Regions from separate parts of the Streptomyces sp. WY228 genome, predicted to be linked through region 2. Evidence: riboswitches for the same ligand, from Rfam matches in the RefSeq annotation. Region 2 holds a riboswitch; each other region holds the start of a gene.
The links. Region 2 has a riboswitch for cyclic di-AMP ahead of KV381_RS34635 (transglycosylase SLT domain-containing protein). Riboswitches for the same ligand answer to the same signal wherever they lie in the genome.
Positions count from the first base shown of each region.

Region 1 (4,206 bases), 2.7 Mb from region 2:
GGACCTCCTTGCGCTCGTAGAAGCGCACACCGCCGACGACCTTGTAGGGCAGGCCGACGCGGATGAAGATCTCTTCGAAGACCCGGGACTGGGCGTTGGTGCGGTAGAAGACGGCGACGTCGCCCGCCTTGGCGTCGCCCGCGTCGGTGAGCCGGTCGATCTCGTCGGCGACGAACTGCGCCTCGTCGTGCTCGGTGTCGGCGACGTAGCCGGTGATGCGGGCGCCGGAGCCGGCGTTGGTCCAGAGGTTCTTGGGGCGGCGGCTCTCGTTGCGCTCGATGACGGCGTTGGCGGCGGAGAGGATCGTCTGCGTGGAGCGGTAGTTCTGCTCCAGCAGGATCGTCGTGGCGCTGGGGTAGTCCTCCTCGAACTGGAGGATGTTGCGGATGGTCGCGCCCCGGAAGGCGTAGATCGACTGGTCCGCGTCACCGACCACGCACAGCTCGGCGGGGGCGTCGTTCTCGCCGGCCGGGCCGACCAGCTCACGGACCAGCGTGTACTGGGCGTGGTTGGTGTCCTGGTACTCGTCGACCAGGACGTGGCGGAAGCGGCGGCGGTAGTGCTCGGCGACGTCCGGGAAGGCCTGGAGGAGGTGGACCGTCGTCATGATGATGTCGTCGAAGTCCAGGGCGTTGGCCTCGCGCAGCCGGGCCTGGTAGAGCGCGTAGGCCTGGGCGAGGGTCTTCTCGAACCCGTCGGCGGCCTGTCCGGCGAAGGTCTCCTCGTCGATGAGCTCGTTCTTGAGGTTGGAGACCTTGGCGGTGAAGGACTTCGGCGGATAGCGCTTGGGGTCCAGGTCGAGGTCGCGGCAGACCAGGGCCATCAGCCGCTTGGAGTCGGCGGCGTCGTAGATCGAGAACGACGAGGTGAAGCCGAGCTTCTTCGACTCGCGGCGCAGGATGCGGACGCACGCGCTGTGGAAGGTCATGACCCACATCGCGTTGGCACGCGGCCCGACGAGCTGCTCGACGCGCTCCTTCATCTCGCCCGCGGCCTTGTTGGTGAAGGTGATCGCGAGGATCTGCCCGGGGTGCGTGCCGCGCTCGGCCAGCAGATGGGCGATGCGATGGGTCAGCACCCGGGTCTTGCCGGAGCCGGCCCCGGCGACGATGAGCAGCGGGGATCCGGCGTGCACGACGGCGGCGCGCTGCTCGGTGTTCAGCCCGTCGAGCAGCGCGGCGGAGTCGATCACCGGGCGCGGGTGACCGTCCCGGTAGTACCCGTCCCGGGGCGGCGGGGGCGCGTCGTAGACGCCCTCGAAGAGTCCCTCCGGCACCGCTTCGGGCGCGTGGTCCTCGGGGGGCGGCGGGGGGCCGTCCTCCGCGGGCTGGAGGCCGGTCAGGAAACTGTCGTCAAAGAGGCTGCTCATCGCCTACCGAGTCTAGGCGGCCGCACTGACAACGTTCCGCCGAAGCCCGGAAGCGGCCGGGAAGCGGGCCCCGGTGCCGGCCGCCGACACACCCGTACCGGGTACGGACGGAGAGCGGACGTCCACGTTCCGTGAAGAAGTGCCCGGTCGGAGGGGACGCGGCGCCCCGGATCCGAAAAGGTCACGAAAATGTATCGGGCATATCGCTCATCGTGCTTCCCAGCGGTACCACGGGTTGGCTAGCGTGCTCGGTCAGGTGATCCGTACCTCCCTGAGGCGAACCGCGCCTAACGGACACCTCTGCCGAATTCGTGCTGCCCTCCAGGCAGTTCGGAACCGGGGACCCACACGCAGAACCGGGGTGAATCGGTCCGTGAGCTCGTATCCGGACCGTAGGACAGCCTTCCGTTCCGTCCGAACCCGACAGCTAACCCGGTAGGCGGTCCACGGAAGGAGATGCCGGTCTTGGCATCGCATCGCAAGCCGCGCACGAAGGTGCGCACCACCACTCCCGCCGTCGGTCTGACGACGGCCGCGCTGGCCTCGGTGACGTTGCTCTCCACGCAGAGCGCCACGGCCGCGCCCGCGGAGCCGAAGCCCGCCATCGAGGAAGTGCAGAAGAAGGTCGACGCCCTGTACCGGCAGGCGGGCACCGCGACCCAGGAGTACAACCGGGCCAAGGCCGCCTCCGCCACGCAGCAGAAGAAGGTCGACACCCTGCTCGCGGACGTGGCGAAGCGGACCGAGAAGATCAACGAGGCGCGCCGCGCGCTGGGCTCCTACGCGGCGGCCCAGTACCGCAGCGGCGGCATCGCGCCCACGGCGACGTTCTTCCTGGCGGACGACCCTCAGGGGTACTTCGACCAGAGCCGGCTGATGGACCGGGCGACGGAGCGGCAGCAGAAGGCCGTCACCGACTTCCGTACGCAGCAGGCCTCGGCGGCGAAGAAGCGCGCGGAGGCGGTGAAGAGCCTGGAGACGCTCACCGATACGCAGGCCACGCTCGCCTCCAGCAAGAAGGACGTGCAGACCAAGCTCACCGAGGCCCGCGGCCTGCTGTCCCGGCTGACCGCCGAGGAGAAGGCGCGGCTGGCGGAGCTGGAGCGCAAGAAGGAGGCCGAGGCCAAGGAGAAGGCGGCGAAGCTGGCCGCCCGGCAGGCCGCCGAGGCGAAGGAGAGGGCCGAGGCGGAGGAGAAGGCCCGCGAGGAGGCCGCGAAGGAGTCGGGCGGCGGTTCGGGCACAGGCTCCGGTACGGGCACGGGTTCGGGCTCCGGCTCCGGTACGGGCAGCGGTTACGCCGCCAAGGCGGAGAAGGTGCTGGCCTTCGCCCGCGCCCAGATCGGGAAGCCGTACGTCTGGGGCGCGACGGGCCCCTCCAGCTACGACTGCTCGGGGCTGACGCAGGCGGCGTGGCGCGAGGCGGGCGTGACCCTGCCCCGGACCACCTGGGACCAGGTGAAGGTCGGGACCCGGGTCGCCACGTCCGACCTGCAGCCGGGGGACCTGGTCTTCTTCTACGACGACATCAGCCACGTGGGCATCTACAAGGGCGACGGCATGATGATCCACGCCCCGAAGCCGGGTGCGAACGTGCGCGAGGAGTCGATCTACTACATGCCGATCTACGGGAGCGTCCGCCCGGCGTGACGCGGGGGCGGGGGCGGCCGGTGACCGGCCGCCCCCCGACAGGTTCAGGTCCAGACGGTGGCGATGAAGATGTTGGCGGTCGTGAGGGCGCCGACCGCGATGAACGCGCCCTTGTCGACCTTCTCCTCGTCGCGCTTGACGTAGACCAGGGCGAGGATCACGACCAGCAGCGCCAGCTTGATGCCGATCTTGACGTTGTTCACGGTCTGGTCGTCGGCCTGGTTGAGGCCGACCAGCGCCATGCCGGTGACCAGCATGGTCAGCGCGCCGTGCAGCATCGCGGGGGTGAACCGGGCGGTCCCCGACCCCATGGCCTTCATCTGCGTCAGGAAGCCGCCCAGCAGGGAGGCGATGCCGATGATGTGCAGGGCGACGAAGACATTGATGAGTACGTCCATGGCTCGGGAGCCTAGCCATGGCCAAGGTTTTACCTTTCAGTGAGGCAAGCCTTCCTCGTCGGTGAGGCACGCCCTCCTCGATCACTTCGGTCATGAGTGAGCGGCGAAACGTCACATCAGGGCAATAGCTGTCATGGCGACTCTTTTCTCCGCGCCCGGATTAGCGTCCTTCACGGACCCGCCGGTATCCCCCGGCGGCCAGCCGACAGGAAGGATGCCGCCCCCGTGGCAGCGCACCGCAGGTCAGCCCACCGAAAACCCAAGCAGCGCCCGTTCACCGGCCCTGCTGCCCGCACCGCCGCCACCCTGGCGCTCGCCGGAGCCGCCACCGCGGGCTCGGTCACCGGGGCCGGCGCGGCCCCCGCCGAACCGGCCCCCACCGCCGACCAGGTCAGGGCGAAGGTCGACCGGCTCTACCACGACGCCGAGGTCGCCACCGAGAAGTACAACGGGGCGAAGGAGAAGGCGGCCGCCGCCACTCGCAAGGTCGAGGCCCTGACCGACGAGGCCGCCCGCCGCACCGACCGTCTCAACACCACCCGCAACGCCCTGGGTTCGCTGGCCACCGCGCAGTACCGCGGCGGCACCCTGGACCCGGCCCTGCAACTGGCGCTCTCCTCCGACCCGGACGCCTATCTGCAGCGCGCCTCCTACCTCGACCGGGCGGGCGACCGGCAGAGCGGTCTGCTGCGCAACATCAAGCGGCAGGTCTCCCAGATCACCCGCGTCAGGGCCACCGCCGACCAGGAGACCGAGCGCCTCGCCGCCCGCCGCGCCGAGCTGCGCGAACAC
Region 1 is NZ_CP079114.1:5,272,318-5,276,523, reverse strand. Features, by position in the region: gene pcrA (DNA helicase PcrA) at 1-1,369, opposite strand, end outside; cyclic di-AMP (ydaO/yuaA leader) riboswitch at 1,661-1,827, shown strand; gene KV381_RS23230 (C40 family peptidase) at 1,826-3,016, shown strand; gene KV381_RS23225 (hypothetical protein) at 3,061-3,414, opposite strand; gene KV381_RS23220 (C40 family peptidase) at 3,640-4,206, shown strand, end outside.
Region 1: another riboswitch for cyclic di-AMP. It lies ahead of KV381_RS23230 (C40 family peptidase); the one in region 2 lies ahead of KV381_RS34635 (transglycosylase SLT domain-containing protein).

Region 2 (4,206 bases):
AGTCCGGGGCCGCCGGGTTGGCACTCCCGGCCCCGGGCTCTTTCGTGGTTCGCCTACAGATCGGTCGCGATGATCCGTTCGATGTTGCGTTCGGCGAGCGCGGTGATGGTGACGAACGGGTTCACGCTGGTGTTGCCGGGGATCAGCGCGCCGTCGATGACGTACAGGCCGGGGTAGCCGTGCAGCCGGCCGTAGTTGTCGGTGGCCTTGTCCAGAACCGCACCGCCCAGCGGGTGGTAGGTGAGGTGGTCGCCCCAGATCTTGTAGACGCCGAAGAGGTCCGTGCGGTAGATCGTCCCCTCCTTCTGGTTGATCTTGTCGAAGATGGTCTTCGCGGCGTCGATGGACGGCTGCTTCCACGCCGTCTGCCAGTTCAGTTCGGCCTTGCCTGCCGCCGCGTTCCAGGTGAACTGCGCCCGGTTGGGGTTCTTGGTGATCGAGAGGTAGAAGGAGGCCCAGGTCTCGATGCCGGTGGGCAGCGGAGCGACTTCGGCGAACGCTCCGCCGGCGTCCCAGTTGTCGATGCCGCCGGTCGGGATGGACGACTGCACCTTCCCCGTCGGATCCCAGAGGTGGTTGGCCCGCCCGCACATGACGTTGCCGTTGTCGCCCCAGCCCTTGCCGATCTCGTTGTTGAGGAGGGGCAGGGCTCCGGTGGCCTTGAGGCCGACGAGCAGCTTGCTGGTGCCGACGCTGCCCGCGGCGAAGAACACCTTGTCCGCCGTGACGGTCTTGGTGACGGTGGTCCGGCCGCCGGTGTCCAGCTGGTCGATGAGTACGGTGTAGCCGCCGCCGGGGGCCGGGGTGACGGTGGTGACCTTGTGGAGCGGGGAGATGGTGACCCGGCCGGTGGCCCTGATCCGGTCGATGTAGGTCTTCTGGAGCGACTTCTTGCCGTGGTTGTTGCCGTAGAGGATCTCCGCGTCCAGCGCCGACCTGGGTACGGTTCCGGCCGCCTCCTGCTTCATGTAGTCCCAGTCGTACACGGCGGGCACGAAGAGGAACGGGAAGCCGGAGCGCTGCGCGTGTTTTCGGCCGACCCGGGCGTACTGGTAGCAGTCGACGGTGTCGAACCAGGCGGGATCGATGGTGGTGACGCCCAGCCCGCTGTTGGCGCGCGGGTAGTAGGTGCGGTACATCTCCTCGGCGTTCACCGTCGGGAGGATCGCGCCGAAGTTCTCCCGGCGCGGGGTGACGGCCATGCCGCCGTTGACCAGGGATCCGCCCCCGACGCCGCGGCCCTGGTAGACCGTGATGCCGCCGAACTCCTCGGCGTCCAGGATGCCGGTGTAGCGGTTGACGTCCTTGTCGAGGGGAAAGCCGAGGAAGTTGCTCAGCGGCTGCTTGGTCCGGGTCCGCAGCCAGTAGGAGCGGTCGTCCGGCTTGGTGGTATTGGCGAAGATCTTGCCGTCCGCGCCCGGGGTGTCCCACGCCATGCCCATCTCGACCATGTGGACGTCCGTACCGGCCTGGGCGAGCCGGAGGGCGGCGACGGAGCCGCCGTATCCGGTGCCGACGACCAGGACCGGCACATGGGCCCCGGAGCCGATCGGCGCTGCTGCCGCCCGGGCGCTCGCCCACACCGGGGCGGCGGTCCCGGCCAGCGCCGCGACTCCCAGAAGAGAACCTGTTCCAGTGATGAATCTTCGACGCGAGACACCCGTCGCCCCGCTGTCCTGCACGGTAGTGTCACTCATGTGACATCCCTCACTCTCGACAGAGTGCAACAGGTTCTACTGTCGATCGCGTGGTAAGTCACTAGAAACTTGGGGGTAACTTCCCGGTGCCGCCCGGCAGGAGATCCGGCGGGACGGACCGGCATGCCGAAGAGGCCCCGGACCGTGTGGTCCGGGGCCTCTTCGGGCCGGGCGCGAAGGATCAGTAGGCGCCGAAGACGTTGTCGATCGAGCCGTAGCGGTCCGCGGCGTAGTTGCACGCGGCCGTGATGTTGGCGACCGGGTCGTAGCTGTCGGTCGAGGTGCCGGGCACGTGGTAGGCCTGGAAGGTCGGGTCGATGACCTGGAGCAGGCCCTTGGACGGGGTGCCCTTGACCGCGTTGGAGTCCCAGTTGTTGATCGCGGCCGGGTTGCCCGAGGACTCGCGCATGATGTTGCGGTGAATGCCCTCGTAGGTGCCGGGGATGCCGTGCTGGGCCATGACCGCGAGCGATTCCTTGATCCAGCCGTCGAGGTCGTTGGTGTAGGTGACGGCCTTCGCGGCGGCCGGAGCGGCCTTCGCCACCGGGGCGGTGCCCGTACGCTCCGAACGGTCGGCGCGGTCCGCCGACGCACCACGTGCGGTGGCGTCGGAAGCCTTGGCGGACTTGGCGTCCGACGGGGCGGCGGCCTTGTTTCCGAGCGTCAGCTTGATACCCGGGTGAATAAGATCGGGATTCCCTCCGACGATCTTCCGGTTGCCTTCGTACAGCTTCTTCCATCCGCCGCTCACGGAATGCTCGCGGGCGATCCTGGAAAGAGTTTCGCCGGCCACCACGGAATGCTGGGCGGGCGCGGCCTGTACGGCGGAATTCGCCTGGGGGGCCACTGCGGCGGGGGCCACGGCCTGCGGCGCGGCGGTGGGAGCGGGGGCCGCGAAGGCGCTGGTGGCGCCGATCACGGGGAGCGCGAGAACGGCTCCGCCGGTGGTCACGGCGGCGAGGCCACGACGCAGCGAGGTGGACTGGGTACGGCGGTGCTTACCCTTTGCGGGCATGGGGGATTTCCTCTCTCCGGCGCCTGCGAGGTGAGCTGTCGGGTTCAGACGGGAGATGCCTGGCCGCACGGTCGTGCGACTTCACCCCAAGCCGTTCCGGTTACGGTTCGGCGACTTACCTGGGTCCCCCGCTCCTGCCGTACGTGAGTGGGTTTCGGATTCCCGGACGGCGGCAGGATTCGGCGTTCCATCCGGATTGACGGTGACCGTAGGCGAGAAACGCGGGACAGAACAAGCCCCGCATTCCGGATTCCCTTTTCCCCGCATGATCGAATGCTGGAATTCCCGGATCGGGCCGCACCGTCACGGCGTCAACTTTCTTCGCACAGAAGGGAACCGATGCCTCCGCTTCTGCGTCCACCCCCTCGGACGTGACGCTCACCACTCGCTCACGGCGATGGCGAAAACACGCCCAGGCAAATGCATCAAACAGCTCGGAAACACCTTTACGGATATACAGAGTAAAAGAAGCAAATCGACCATATAGGCATAACGAAACGGGCTAATCGGACACTCTGGGTGGGGGCGGTCGAAGGGCCCGCGGGACGATCGCTTACGGTGTGGGGCGGAGACTAGTAAGCCCACCCTTACCTCCGACGTACGCTGTACCTGCCCGCGTTCGCCCGCCCCGAAGGATCACCACGCCATGACACGCCCCGTCCGCGTCGCCATTGTCGGAGCCGGCCCCGCCGGTATCTACGCTGCGGACGCGCTGCTCAAATCCGAGGTCTGCCAGGACCCGGGGGTCTCGATCGACCTCTTCGAGCGCATGCCCGCGCCCTTCGGCCTGATCCGTTACGGCGTGGCACCCGACCACCCGCGCATCAAGGGCATCGTCAAGGCCCTGCACCAGGTGCTGGACAAGCCCCAGATCCGGCTCTTCGGCAACGTCAGCTACCCGCACGACATCGGCCTGGACGACCTGCGGTCCTTCTACGACGCGGTGATCTTCTCCACCGGCGCCGAGGCCGACCGGGCGCTCGACATCCCCGGCATCCAGCTGGACGGCTCCTACGGCGCCGCCGAGTTCGTCTCCTGGTACGACGGGCACCCCGAGGTCCCGCGCACCTGGCCGCTCACCGCGGAGAAGGTCGCCGTGCTCGGCGTCGGGAACGTGGCCCTGGACGTGGCCCGTGTCCTGGCCAAGACGGCGGACGAGCTGCTGCCCACCGAGATCCCGGACAACGTGTACCAGGGCCTCAAGGAGAACAAGGCGCTGGAGGTGCATGTGTTCGGGCGGCGTGGCCCGGCGCAGGCCAAGTTCAGCCCGATGGAGCTGCGGGAGCTGGACCATTCCCCCAACATCGAGGTCATCGTCAACCCCGAGGACATCGAGTACGACGAGGGCTCCATCGCCACCCGCCGGGAGAACAAGCAGGCCAACATGGTCGCGCAGACCCTGGAGAACTGGGCGATCCGCGACGTCGGCGACCGCCCGCACAAGCTGTTCCTGCACTTCTTCGAGTCCCCGGTCGAGATCCTCGGCGAGGACGG
Region 2 is NZ_CP079114.1:7,941,429-7,945,634, reverse strand. Features, by position in the region: gene KV381_RS34640 (GMC oxidoreductase) at 54-1,697, opposite strand; gene KV381_RS34635 (transglycosylase SLT domain-containing protein) at 1,879-2,712, opposite strand; cyclic di-AMP (ydaO/yuaA leader) riboswitch at 2,718-2,907, opposite strand; gene KV381_RS34630 (FAD-dependent oxidoreductase) at 3,359-4,206, shown strand, end outside.

Region 3 (4,206 bases), 4.8 Mb from region 2:
GGGCGGCGAGGAGATCGCCGCCGGGGATCCCGTCCTGGTGGTGCTGGCGGCGGCCGACCGCGACCCGGAGCGGTTCGCGGATCCGGACACACTGGACCTTGCGCGGAGTGACAATCAGCACCTCGGATACGGGCACGGCATCCATTACTGCCTGGGGGCGCCGCTGGCCAGGCTGGAGGGGCAGACCGCGCTGGCCACGCTGTTGAGACGCCTCCCTGACCTGCGACTTGCGGGAGAACCTGACGATTTGCGCTGGCGCGGCGGGCTCATCATGCGTGGACTGCGTACGCTTCCGGTCGAGTTCGAGCCGGGCAGCCGCTCCGAAAAAAGTGACACGCTGTCAACTCTGTGACTTTCACGTGATCTGCGCTGCATCGACTTGTGACACACGTTCGAGTCCCGCTAGGTTCACGGTTCGACGCGTCGGTCGCACGTTGCCCATGCGTCACTTGTGCGCCGACGCAGGCACGAAATCCCGCTGCGCGGCGCTCAGGTCACTCGCTTGTCAGTCGCACGGAAGGCATACCCATGGGCTCCGCGAACGGCAGACACCGCCGCCCTCGCCAGGCACCCGCCATCGTCGTCGCCGCAGGTGTGACGGGATCGGCCATCGCCATCCCGCTGCTCGGCGCGAGCGGCGCGCACGCGGCCGAGGCCTCCACCTGGGACCGGGTCGCGGAGTGCGAGAGCGGCGGCATGTGGAGCGCCGACCTCGGCAACGGCTACTACGGCGGACTCCAGTTCTCGCAGGAGACCTGGTCGGCGTACGGCGGCACGGCGTTCGCGCCCCGCGCCGACCTTGCCAGCCGGTCGCAGCAGATCTCCGTCGCCGAGAAGGTCCTGGACGACCAGGGGCCCAAGGCGTGGCCCAGCTGTGCGGTGATCTCCGGCCTCGCGGTGGACGGCAGCCTGCCGGGCGTCGACCCGGGCACCTCGCCGGCTCCCGACCCGACGAGCACCCCGACCGACGAAGCGGACGCACCCGACGAAGCGGATGAATCCGGCAAGTCCGGCGAGGCCGACAAGTCCGGTAAGGGTGAGAAGAAGGACGAGAAGGAGAGCGACGGTACGGGGGAGGGGAGCGAGACCCCCGACTCCTCGGTGACGCCCACCACCCCGCCGTCCTCCGAGGCCCCCGACGCCACCGACCCCTCCGGCGCCCCCGACGCCTCGACCGGCGAGACCGGCACGGACGGCAAGGGCGGCAAGCACCGCGGCGCCCCCGCGCCCGAGGAGGCCGACGGCGGTCAGGACGACGGCCCTCGTGGGTCCGGCCGGCACGCCTCGCGCGGTGACGGCGACGCGCGCGACGGCGGCGCGGCGGGCGCCGGTGCGTACACGGTGCAGCCCGGCGACAACCTGTGGGCCATCGCCGACGCCCAGGAGCTGCCCGGCGGCTGGACCGGTCTGTACGAGACCAACAAGGACCTCCTGGGCTCCGACCCGGACCTGATCCTGCCCGGCCAGAGCCTGGACCTGGGTCTGGGTCAGGACGCGGAGCAGAGCGGGGAACAGGGCGCGGACCAGGGTGCGCCGGAAGGTGCCGAGGCGCCCGCCGCCAACTGATTCAATTCGGGCGAAAACGCCCGGGAAAATCAGGCAGTTCAGAGACCTATGTCCACTTTTGCGGAAGTGAGACATGGGTCTCTTTGCTTCAACTGGCGCGTCTCGCCCGGCCGGTCCGCGCGTATCGCCCCCGACCTGCGGAAATGCCCCATCAGTCGCGGTGAGTTCGAGTTGATTGCCCCCTATGTCCATCTTTGAATGTCGGGGTTGCCTGTGTTTACGGTCGGAGCCGCTCGCACCGCGGGCCCCGTCGACCGTCACGCCGAATCCTGCCGTCGGTCGAAGGGAACAGACGCGTAAAGCGCCGTAGGCAGGAGCGGGGGACCCAGGTAGGCCGCCGGGTCCGCACAGCCCCTCCGGGGGGTGTACGGGACCGGCTTGGGGTGAAGTCGCACGCAGCACCGTGCGACCGGGCAACTCATCAGCCCGAACCCGACAGCTCACCTCGTAGGCGTCGGTGAGGAGATTCGTTCCATGCTGCTGAACAGCAAGGGCAAGCACCGCCGCCCGTCCAAGGCCACCCGTATCGCTACCCTCGCGGGTGTCACCGGTGCCGCCGTCGCCGTCCCGCTGATGGGCGCGACCAACGCGTCCGCCGCCTCCGTCGAGACCTGGGACGCCGTCGCCCAGTGCGAGTCCGGCGGCAACTGGTCCATCAACACCGGCAACGGCTACTACGGCGGACTGCAGTTCTCGCAGTCCAGCTGGGCCGCCGCCGGTGGTACGCAGTACGCCGCGCGTGCCGACCTGGCCTCCAAGGACCAGCAGATCGCCACCGCCGAGAAGCTCCTCGACCTTCAGGGCCCGGGCGCCTGGGCCTGCGCCGGCGCCGGCGGCCTCACCAACGACGGTGTGGACCCGGGTGTGAACACCGGCTCCGGCCAGTCCGAGAGCAAGCCCGAGCAGGCGCAGCCCCAGCGCCAGGCCGAGCAGCCCACCACGCGCTCCGAGCAGCGCGAGGCCCCCAAGGCCGAGAGCAAGAAGACCGTCACCACCCCGACCGGCGAGAAGGTCAAGAAGGGTGACGGCGAGTACAAGGTCAAGGCCGGCGACACCCTGAGCAAGATCGCCGAGAAGGAGGGCGTCAAGGGCGGCTGGAGCAAGCTCTTCAAGCTCAACGACGACATCGTCGAGGACGCCGACCTGATTTTCCCGGGTCAGCAGCTCCACCTGAAGTAGACGCCGCATCTCCTCCCCGGAGGAGAAGCGTCCGGCGGCACTTCTCCTCGCACGGCTTCCCGGCCCGACGCGCTCATCCCCCAGCGCGCCGGGCCGGGTTCTTCGTGGGTGGAGGCCCGGGAGGGGTGCGGTTGCGTTCACCTCTTGTCGGCAACACGTGTTACCGCTCAGTAGATATCTAGAGTTTTGTCCCGTTACGCCGGTCCTTGGGTCCTTTTTCGTCCCAGGAGACGGGCGGTCGGCCGGTCGACGCGGCCGGGCCGGATAGGCTCGGGTCGCAAGGCCACAGTGACCCTGCACAACCAGTGTCAGATCCCAGAAGGAGATGCCTCGTGCCGTCCATCGACGTCGTCGTAGCCAGGGAAATCCTCGACTCCCGGGGCAACCCCACGGTCGAGGTCGAGGTTGGCCTCGACGACGGCAGCACGGGCCGTGCTGCTGTTCCGTCCGGCGCCTCCACCGGCGCGTTCGAGGCTGTAGAGCTTCGCGACGGTGACCCCAACCGCTACCAGGGCAAGGGCGTCGAGAAGGCCGTCCTCGCCGTCATCGAGCAGATCGGCCCGGAGCTCGTCGGGTACGACGCCACCGAGCAGCGCCTCATCGACCAGGCCATGTTCGACCTGGACGCCACCGAGAACAAGGCCTCGCTCGGCGCGAATGCCATCCTCGGCGTCTCGCTGGCCGTCGCGCACGCCGCATCCGAGGCGTCCGACCTGCCGCTCTTCCGCTACCTCGGCGGCCCGAACGCGCACCTGCTGCCCGTTCCGATGATGAACATCCTGAACGGCGGCTCGCACGCCGACTCCAACGTGGACATCCAGGAGTTCATGATCGCGCCGATCGGCGCCGAGTCCTTCTCCGAGGCCCTGCGCTGGGGCGCGGAGATCTACCACACGCTGAAGAAGGTCCTCAAGACCAAGGGCCTGTCCACCGGACTCGGCGACGAGGGCGGCTTCGCCCCGAACCTGGAGTCCAACCGCGCCGCCCTGGACCTCATCGTCGAGGCCATCAAGGAGGCCGGCTACGTCCCGGGCCGTGACGTGGCGCTCGCGCTCGACGTCGCCGCGTCCGAGTTCTACAAGGACGGCGTCTACGAGTTCGAGGGCAAGTCCCGCTCGGCCGCCGAGATGACCGAGTACTACGAGGAGCTCGTCTCCGCGTACCCGCTGGTCTCCATTGAGGACCCGCTGTACGAGGACGACTGGGCCGGCTGGAAGGTCATCACCGACCGCATCGGCTCCAAGGTCCAGATCGTCGGCGACGACCTCTTCGTCACCAACCCCGAGCGCCTGGCCCGCGGCATCGAGGAGGGCTCCGCCAACGCCCTGCTCGTGAAGGTCAACCAGATCGGTTCGCTGACCGAGACCCTGGACGCCGTCGAGCTGGCCCAGCGCAACGGCTTCAAGTGCATGATGTCGCACCGCTCCGGCGAGACCGAGGACGTCACCATCGCCGACCTCG
Region 3 is NZ_CP079114.1:3,168,007-3,172,212, reverse strand. Features, by position in the region: gene KV381_RS13685 (cytochrome P450) at 1-352, shown strand, start outside; gene KV381_RS13680 (transglycosylase family protein) at 529-1,566, shown strand; cyclic di-AMP (ydaO/yuaA leader) riboswitch at 1,859-2,035, shown strand; gene KV381_RS13675 (transglycosylase family protein) at 2,041-2,745, shown strand; gene eno (phosphopyruvate hydratase) at 3,078-4,206, shown strand, end outside.
Region 3: another riboswitch for cyclic di-AMP. It lies ahead of KV381_RS13675 (transglycosylase family protein); the one in region 2 lies ahead of KV381_RS34635 (transglycosylase SLT domain-containing protein).

Region 4 (4,206 bases), 560 kb from region 2:
GCGCCCCTTTGCCTCCGGGGCAAGTTATTTGCCTCGGAGGAAAGATACTGGCCCAATGGATCCATGAACCCTCCGGACGAAGGGGTGCCGGACGAGCTCCCCGGCGTCGCACCCCGACTGCGTGACCTGCGCCGAAGCCGTGGTCTCACCCTGGAGACCGCCGCCCGGCGGGCCGGGCTCTCCCCGGCCCATCTCTCCCGGCTGGAGACCGGCCGCCGGCAGCCCTCGCTGCCGATGCTGCTGGGGCTGGCCCGTATCTACGGTACGACGGTCTCCGAGCTCCTCGGCGAGCAGCCGCCCGAACGGGACGCGATCGTCCGCGGCGGCGGCTTCGAGGGGGCGGAGGCGGACGGCTGGATGTACCGGCAGGCGGGCGGCTCCGGCCGCGCGATGCAGGCCCTGCGGGTACGTGTTCCGTACGGGGCCCAGGGCGACCTGGTCCGGGTCCATCCCGGCGAGGAGTGGCTGTACGTCATGGAAGGGCGGCTGCGGGTCGGGCTCGGCGACACCGTGCACGACCTCGAACCCGGCGACAGCGCCCACTTCGACTCGCTCACCCCGCACCGGATTGCGGCCGTCGACCGCGGCGGCGCGGAGCTGCTCTTCGTCCACACCCTGCTGCAGAGTCCCGCCGCCGAGCTCTGTCTCGGCAACGCCCTCCACGCGCGCTGACCGGCCGTCCCCGCCGGCTCCATCCTTCGCTCCACCGGCCGCGAGGCCGACAGAGAGGACCGTCATGTCCGATTCCGAACACTACGACCCGCTGGGCCCCGGACGTCGCGTGAACGAGGACCCGCAGGAGAAGCGGATGCCGCGCGGCGTCGTCATCCGGCTCTTCGCCTACCTGGTGGCGGGCCACGTCATCGCGGGCTTCCTCTACCTGCTCTTCGTGGTGGCCGGGAGCAAGTGACGGCCCGCCGCCGGGCGGGTCAGTCCTGGTCGAGCAGGCGCTCGCGCAGCCGCTCCCGGGTACCGGAGGAGATCTTCAGCCCCTCGGTGAGGTAGCGGTCGGTCGTGCCCCAGTTCTCCTCGATGGTCGCGAAGGCCGCCGCGAGGTAGGCCGGCCGCGCCCCGAAGAGCGGGTCCAGCAGCTCCAGCACCTCGGGCGACATACCGGCCTCGGACGCGTCGGAGCGCTTCACGTTGTAGCGGCGGTGGAGGTCGTTGGACTTGAGGTAGTCCTCCTCGATCGCCTCCACCTCCACGCCGACCGCCAGCAGGGCGACCGCGATCGAGAGACCGGCCCGGTCCTTGCCCGCCGCGCAGTGCATCAGGGCCGGGACGCTGTCCTCGGCCAGCGCGTGCAGCACCCGGCTGTGCTCGACGGTGCGGTCCTCGATCGTCGCGCGGTACATCCGGATCATGCGGTCGACGCCCTTGCCGTCCGCGAGGACCGAGCGCAGCTGCTCGATGTTCCCGTCGCTCACCAGCCGCCAGAACTCCGCGCCGTCGGCCGGGTCGGAGAGCGGAATGCTGACATTGCGGACACCGGGCAGCTCGATGTCGTAACCGTCGAGGCGGTGGTCGGCGGAGTGCCGGAAGTCGAAGACCGTGTGCAGTCCGAGCCCGCCGAGGAAGGCCGCGTCCTCGGCGGTGGCGTGCGCCAGGTGGCCGCTGCGGTAGAGCCGGCCGAAGGCGGTGCGCCGCCCGTCCGTGGTGGGGAGCCCGCCCACGTCGCGGAAGTTGCGGACTCCGGTCAGCACGGTCTCTGTCGGCGGGACCTGCGGCACCTGCTGCGTCACGGGGGCTCCTGGGATCTCTGGCGTCGGCGCGGCTCGCCGGCGAGGGCGCTCCCGTGACGATACGACATCGATTCGACAGAAAATCATCACGGTCGACACCTCGATGCGGGGTGCCGACGAGGCCGGACTGACCCGGCGTCAGGAGCACCGCCGACGGCATGTCCGTATTGGTGTATTTCGCAGAACATGCCCCGCTAATGGGGGAGATGGGATTTCAGAGGTGAGCGGGATCATATCCGTGACGGACCGTGGTGAGCGCGCCCCGGGGTATTTCCCTTGCCCGTAAGGAAATCCAAGATCCGTAATCCACGGAGTGTGACGGGAAATCCGATGCGATATCGAATCGATGATTCCGGCGCGCAACCGATGGCTTGTTCCGCTCGTCCTGACCGGTTTACGGTCGCCGCAATCCGGACGGACCGCCTAATCCTGCCGCCGCCCGGAATTCGCACCCACCCACTCACGTGTGGCAGGAGCGGGGGAACCAGGTAAGCCGCCGGTCCGGAGCGATCCGGACCGGCTCGGGGTGAAGTCGCCGCAACGCGACCGGGCATCTCCAGCCCGAACCCGACAGCTCACCTCGCAGGCGCCGGAGAGGAAATCCCCCATGCCCGCAAAGGGTAAGCACCGTCGTCCGAAGTCCGGCCCGATCTCCCGCGGCGTCCTCGCCGCGGGCACCGGTGGCGCCGCACTCGCCCTCCCGCTCATCGGCGCCGGCATCGCGAGCGCCGCCGACCGGGCCGCTCCCGCCGCGAAGCCCGCCGCCGCCTCGGTCGCCGCCGCGCACACCGCCCCGTCGGCCGCTCCCGCCGCGTCGAAGGCCGCCCCGAAGGCGTACTCCGTCGTCTCCGGCGACTACCTGTCGAAGATCGCGGCCGAGCACCAGCTCAAGGGCGGGTGGCAGAAGCTGTACCAGGACAACCGCTCCACCGTCGGCGAGAACCCCGGCCTGATCCACCCGGGCATGAAGCTGACCCTCGGCGCCAAGGGCTCCGCCCCGGCCGAGAAGTCCGCCGCTCCCGAGGCCGCCCCGAAGAAGGCCGCTCCGGCCCCGAAGGCCGCGCCGAAGGAAGCCCCGAAGGGCGACACCATCTCCGCCGACGACTCCGAGGGCTCCGGCGCCTCCGCGCAGACCGGCTCCTCCGAGGCCACCGGCTCCGGCTGGTCCGCCCCGCTGGCCAACGCCAACGTCACCACCCAGTACCGCGCTTCCGGCGCCAGCTGGTCCAGCGGCTACCACACCGGCTCGGACTTCCAGGCCGCCTCCGGCACCCCCGTCCTCGCCATCGGACCGGGCACCGTGGTCTCGGCCGGCAACAGCGGCTCGTACGGCAACGAGGTCGTCATCCAGCACGAGGACGGCATGTACTCGCAGTACGCCCACCAGTCCTCGCTGAACGTCTCCGTCGGCCAGACCGTCACCGGCGGCCAGCAGATCGGCCTCTCCGGCTCCACCGGCAACTCCACCGGCCCGCACCTGCACTTCGAGGTCCGCACCGGCCCGAGCTACGGCTCGGACGTCGACCCGATCGCGTACCTGCGTCAGCACGGCGTCTCCGTCTGACCGAGCAGGACCGGAAGTGTCCGAGGGGCGGTGCGCGGCGGCGCACCGCCCCTCCCTTTATTCCGGCTTTACCAAAACCTGACCGGGTGGTCTATCTCACCACCCGTCAACCCCGTATTACGGTCGCGTAGGTCACATCGGACGATGCAGGATAAGTCCTTGTGGCAGACGATTCGAGAAACAACCAGCAGCACATCATCGGGTCGTACGCGGCGATTGGCGACAGTTTCACCGAGGGCGTCGGCGACCCCGGCCCCGACGGGACCTATGTCGGCTGGGCGGACCGCTTCGCGGTGCTCCTCGCCGACCGGCTCCCGGCCCCCGACACGGAGGCCGGCCCCGAGGACTCCCCGCACGGGGACTTCCGCTACGCCAATCTCGCCGTACGAGGACGTCTCCTCGACCAGATCGTCGAGGAGCAGATCCCCCGTGCCAAGGAACTGGCCCCCGACCTGGTCAGCTTCTGTGCGGGCGGCAACGACATCATCCGGCCCGGCACCGACCCCGACGACCTCGCCGAGCGCTTCGAGCGTGCGGTCGCCGACCTGAGCAACGCCGTCGGCACGGTCATGGTCACCACCGGCTTCGACACCCGGGGCGTTCCGGTGCTGCGCCACATGCGCGGCAAGATCGCCACGTACAACGTCCATCTGCGGGCCATCGCCGACCGCTACCAGTGCCCCGTGCTGGACCTGTGGTCGCTGCGCTCGGTCCAGGACCGGCGCGCGTGGGACGCCGACCGGCTGCACCTCTCGCCCGAGGGCCACACCCGCGTCGCCCTGCGCGCCGCCCAGGTCCTCGGCCACGCCGTGCCCGCCGACCCCGACCAGCCATGGCCGCCGCAGGCCCAGCGCAGCCCCTTCGACGAGCGGCGCGACAACATCCAGTGGGCCCGCGAAT
Region 4 is NZ_CP079114.1:7,380,419-7,384,624, forward strand. Features, by position in the region: gene KV381_RS32325 (helix-turn-helix domain-containing protein) at 64-672, shown strand; gene KV381_RS32330 (DUF6126 family protein) at 737-910, shown strand; gene KV381_RS32335 (tyrosine-protein phosphatase) at 930-1,742, opposite strand; cyclic di-AMP (ydaO/yuaA leader) riboswitch at 2,186-2,344, shown strand; gene KV381_RS32340 (LysM peptidoglycan-binding domain-containing M23 family metallopeptidase) at 2,350-3,306, shown strand; gene KV381_RS32345 (SGNH/GDSL hydrolase family protein) at 3,468-4,206, shown strand, end outside.
Region 4: another riboswitch for cyclic di-AMP. It lies ahead of KV381_RS32340 (LysM peptidoglycan-binding domain-containing M23 family metallopeptidase); the one in region 2 lies ahead of KV381_RS34635 (transglycosylase SLT domain-containing protein).